DNA from 2 places in the Mesorhizobium sp. P160187 genome. Region 1 is predicted to be linked to the other one. Evidence: predicted binding sites of a transcription regulator. Region 1 holds the regulator's gene; the other holds the start of a gene.
What was found. Region 1 encodes LexA, which represses DNA repair genes until DNA is damaged. Its sites were predicted from a motif close to TGTTCNNNNTGTGTTCNG; they were not measured.

Region 2: AC3CCE_RS27020 (PA0069 family radical SAM protein) is a predicted target of LexA. The motif match lies at 818-835, and genes of this name have one in related genera.

What each region holds. Positions count from the first base shown of each region.
Region 1 covers NZ_JBYMDX010000004.1:285,218-287,417, reverse strand. Annotated here, with positions in the region: gene AC3CCE_RS18400 (GntR family transcriptional regulator) at 1-196, shown strand, start outside; gene lexA (transcriptional repressor LexA) at 402-1,184, shown strand; gene AC3CCE_RS18390 (ComEC/Rec2 family competence protein) at 1,178-2,200, opposite strand, start outside.
Region 2 covers NZ_JBYMDX010000005.1:488,524-490,723, reverse strand. Annotated here, with positions in the region: gene AC3CCE_RS27030 (hypothetical protein) at 1-3, opposite strand, end outside; gene AC3CCE_RS27025 (glycosyltransferase) at 256-759, opposite strand; gene AC3CCE_RS27020 (PA0069 family radical SAM protein) at 910-2,064, shown strand.

The DNA.
Region 1 (2,200 bases):
GGCCGTGGCGGCCCTGCGCGACGCCGTGGCGATCGAACACCATACCGCCCTGATGGAAGCGGCCCTCGATCGCGACGTCGAACGTGCGAAAACTCTGATGACCGCTCACATCGGCTACACGCTGCAGGTCTATGCCCAGAGCGAACCCGGCGCGGATGCTGCGCAGCCCCGTCCGAAAGGGAAGCGGCGATCATAGCCGACGACGCAGGGCACTTTGTCTTCGTTTCACCGCGTTGCCGGCCAACGACTACGAGCGCCGCTCGCGGTGCCGAACGTTACGCTGAACAAAACGTCAACACATTCATTAAACTTTAAAAGGTTGCGGAACACAACTGGAACAGATAGTGTTTGTTCTGGGTTTGTTTTTTCTGATTCTGGTTTCAGAACCCTTGGGGGCCGCGATGCTGACGCGCAAACAACATGAGCTTCTGATGTTCATCCATGAACGCCTGAAGGAGAGCGGAATCCCGCCGTCCTTCGACGAGATGAAGGAAGCGCTCGACCTCGCCTCCAAGTCCGGCATCCACCGACTGATCACAGCGCTTGAGGAGCGCGGTTTCATTCGCCGGCTGCCGAACCGGGCGCGCGCGCTGGAAGTGCTGCGGCTACCCGACTCGATCGCGCCAGGCCTCAACGCGGCGAGGAAGTTTTCACCGAGCGTCATTCAGGGCAGTCTTGGTCAAGCCGGCCAAGGGCAAGGCGGCCAGGGACAAGGCGGGATGGGCCAAGGCGGTCTCGGCCGCCAGATCAAGCCGGGCTCGCCGTCGCGTTCGATGTCTGCCGGCAATGACGATGCCGTTTCCTCGATTTCAATCCCGGTGATGGGACGCATCGCCGCCGGCGTGCCGATCGACGCCATCCAGCATCAGACCCATTCGATCTCGGTGCCGCCCGACATGATCATGGGCGGCGAACACTACGCGCTCGAGGTCAAGGGCGATTCGATGATCGAAGCCGGCATTTTCGACGGCGATACGGTCATCATCCGCAATGCCGACACTGCCAGCCCCGGCGAGATCGTGGTGGCGTTGGTCGACGACGAGGAAGCGACCCTGAAACGCTTCCGCCGCAAGGGCGCCTCGATCGCGCTGGAAGCCGCAAACCCGGCCTACGAAACCCGCATCTTCGGCCCCGACAGGGTCAAGGTGCAAGGCAAGCTGGTGGGGCTGATCAGGCGTTACTGAGCCGGCTTAGGTTTGTACTTTTCACGCTGCTTGTAGGGCGGCAGGCCTCGGGCTTCGCGTGAGAAGCGGCGCTGCTCGTGCCAGGGGCGATAAGGCTTGTCGACGGCGAAGTGGATCGTTGGCGCTATCGCTGCCGATTGTGGATCGAAGAAGACGGCGGCGCTGCCGTCGCGGGCGAGTTGTTTCTTCGTCACGACCAAGACCAGCGGGTCGCGGCACGGATTGTAGGCGGTGGCGTCATCGATGACGATCAGGCTCGCGAAGGCACAGGCCGGCCGCGCCGTCTTGCGGTCTTTCGCAAGCGCTACAATGGCTCCGGAAGGGTGCCGGGCGATACAGAGATCGCCGGTGCAATAGAAGGGCGAGCCGGGCGGCAGATCGAGCGGATCGAGATCGAACCGCGTATCTGTTGCCTCGAAAATCTCAGGTGGGATAATGGTTTCGGCCCGCAGCGCCCGTTTCCAATTGTCCGTGGTGAATTCGTTGGAGCGTTCGCGGTTGAGGGCGAGTTCGCCGCCACCGATCGGCATGGCCACCAGATGCGCATCCTCGGATATGAGCACGTCGGGCGTAAGCACCTGCGGCACCGTCAACAGGCCGGCCAGCGCGAAAGGCACGGCCGCCAGCCTGAGCCAGGTGGTGGCCATGGTGGCGATGACGAGGGCGACCGTCACCAGCAGCACCGAGCGGATGGAAATCAACCCGACGGCATCGACCGGCGAGCGCTCGGAAATCCAGGCCGATATGGCGATCATCGCCGTCAGGCCTTTGCCCATCACATAGAGGAACGGTCCGTCGGCGCCGAACGGCATCGCCAGCGCGCTGAGCACGGCAAACGGCATGACGATCAACGATACAATCGGCATCACGGCCAGATTGGCGATCAGGCTGAGCGGCGACACACGCTGAAAATGCCAGATGGCGAACAGCAAGGTTGCACTGCCGGCGATGATCGAGGTCATGGCGAGGCCGCCCATGGCCAGCGCGAATTTTCGCGACAGGAAGCCGACGAAGGA
Region 2 (2,200 bases), on a different contig from region 1:
CATCGGGGTCCTCAGATATGAACGGCAGCAACGACGACGCGGCGCTTGCTTACCGCTCCGGCACTACCCAAACCCCGATATCCCGCATCAACGGAATGCTAATCCCGCGTCAGCTTTTGTGCAATGCACAATAGGTTTTTGCGGCGAAAAAGAGGGATGGTGCTGCGACCGTGCCAATGCGGATGAGACGCCGACGCTGCCCCTCATCCGCCCTTCGGGCACCCTTCTCCCTGGGAACGGGAAAAGGGAGAAACATCACTTCTTCGGCGCCAGCCAGATTTCGGCGTCGAGCCGCCTGGTGGCGAGACCGCGCGCAAGGGCTTCGGCGCTGTGCGCGTTCTTCGACAGGGCAGCGGCCTGGCGCTTGCTGATGACCAGCCCTTCGGCCAGCGCCCGGTTGCCCGAAAACACCCGTGACAGGAACGGCGTGCGGCTGCCGCGCGCACGGGAAAAGCGCGCCGGCATGGTTTGCCGGGCCGTGTGAGCGACAACGTCGTCGATCCAGCCCTCCGCCAGCCTTGCGCCGGGTTCCAGAAACAGCAGCCAGTCACCCTTCGCCTGCCTGATTCCCGCGGCAATGCCGCCGGCCACGAAGTGGCAGCCGGCATGATCGGCAACCCGATGCGTCTGGTCGGTCGAGCCGGTGTCGCAGACGATGACATCGCGCACCACGCCCTCGACCGCGCCGCCGATCAACGAGGCGAGCGTGCGGGCAAGGCCTTCTTCGTCATCCCGGGTTTCGATGAGAACGCTGAGCATTTTTAGCCGAATAGCGGAAAGCCCGGCGCAGCGCCAGTTGTGCATGGCCCAACGAAAAAGTTCTTGCTTTGTTCTCATCAGCGAAATAGGATTATTTTCATGAACAGAGCGATTCGACAGCCAGCCGACAGTCCTTGGGAAAGGGCCAAAATGGAACATATCGTGCGTGCGGACATTGCTGCTTTCGGAGCAGGGCGAGCCGAGATGGCCAATGCGATGATCGAACAGAGCGGCATGCGCGTCCGTCCGGATCGCAACCGCGGCCGTTCCGCGGGCATCAACCCGTCCGGCCGGTTCGAGCCGGTCAGCCGGCATGTGTTCGACGACGGCTGGAATTCGCTGGAGGAATTGCCGCCGTTCAAGACCGAAGTGCAGGTCGAGAAGCCGCGCACCATCATCACCCGCAACGAATCGCCCGACATTTCCTTCGACCGCTCGATCAACCCCTATCGCGGCTGCGAGCATGGCTGCGTCTATTGCTTCGCCCGGCCGACGCATTCCTTCATGGGCCTGTCGCCGGGGCTGGATTTCGAAGCGAAGCTGTTTGCCAAGCCGGATGCGGCGCGGCTGCTCGACAAGGAACTGTCGAAGGATGGCTATCAGCCGCGCACCATCGCGATCGGCACCAACACCGATCCCTACCAGCCGATCGAGAAACAATACCGGATCATGCGCGAGATCCTCGAAGTGCTGGAGGCGCGCGGCCATCCGGTCGGCATCGTCACCAAATCCCATCTCGTGACGCGCGACATCGACATCTTGTCGCGCATGGCCGAACGGGGCTTGGCCAAGGTGGCGCTGTCGGTGACGACGATGGACCGCATGCTGGCGCGCACCATGGAGCCACGCGCGTCGACGCCGACCAAGCGGCTTGAGGCGATCCGGCAGCTTTCCGATGCCGGCATCCCGGCCTCTGTCATGGTGGCGCCGATCATTCCCGGCCTGACCGACCAGGAGATGGAGCGCATCCTCGATTCGGCACGCGCCGCAGGCGCCCGCGAGGCCGGCTATGTCATCCTGCGCCTGCCGCTCGAGGTGGCGCCGATCTTCAAGGACTGGCTGTTGCGCCATTATCCCGACCGCTACCGGCACGTGATGTCGCTGATCCGTTCGATGCGCGACGGCAAGGACTATGATTCGGAATGGGGCAAGCGGATGAAAGGCGCCGGCCCCTATGCCTGGCAGATCGGCCGGCGCTTCGAGATCACGGCCAAGCGGCTCGGCCTCAACGCCGAGCGGCGCACGCTCCGAACCGACCAGTTTGTCGCCGCCGCCAAGGCGACCGAGCAGCTGATGCTGCTCTGAGAGTAGCGCCTGCCCTGCCCTCGTGGTTGGCAGGCGACCCAAGAATCCCGTCCGGCCTGTCCCCCGGCCTGCAGACGGTGCCCTCCCGGTCTTGCCCCACTCGACCCTGGAGGGACTTGCGGAGAATCGGAGCCGA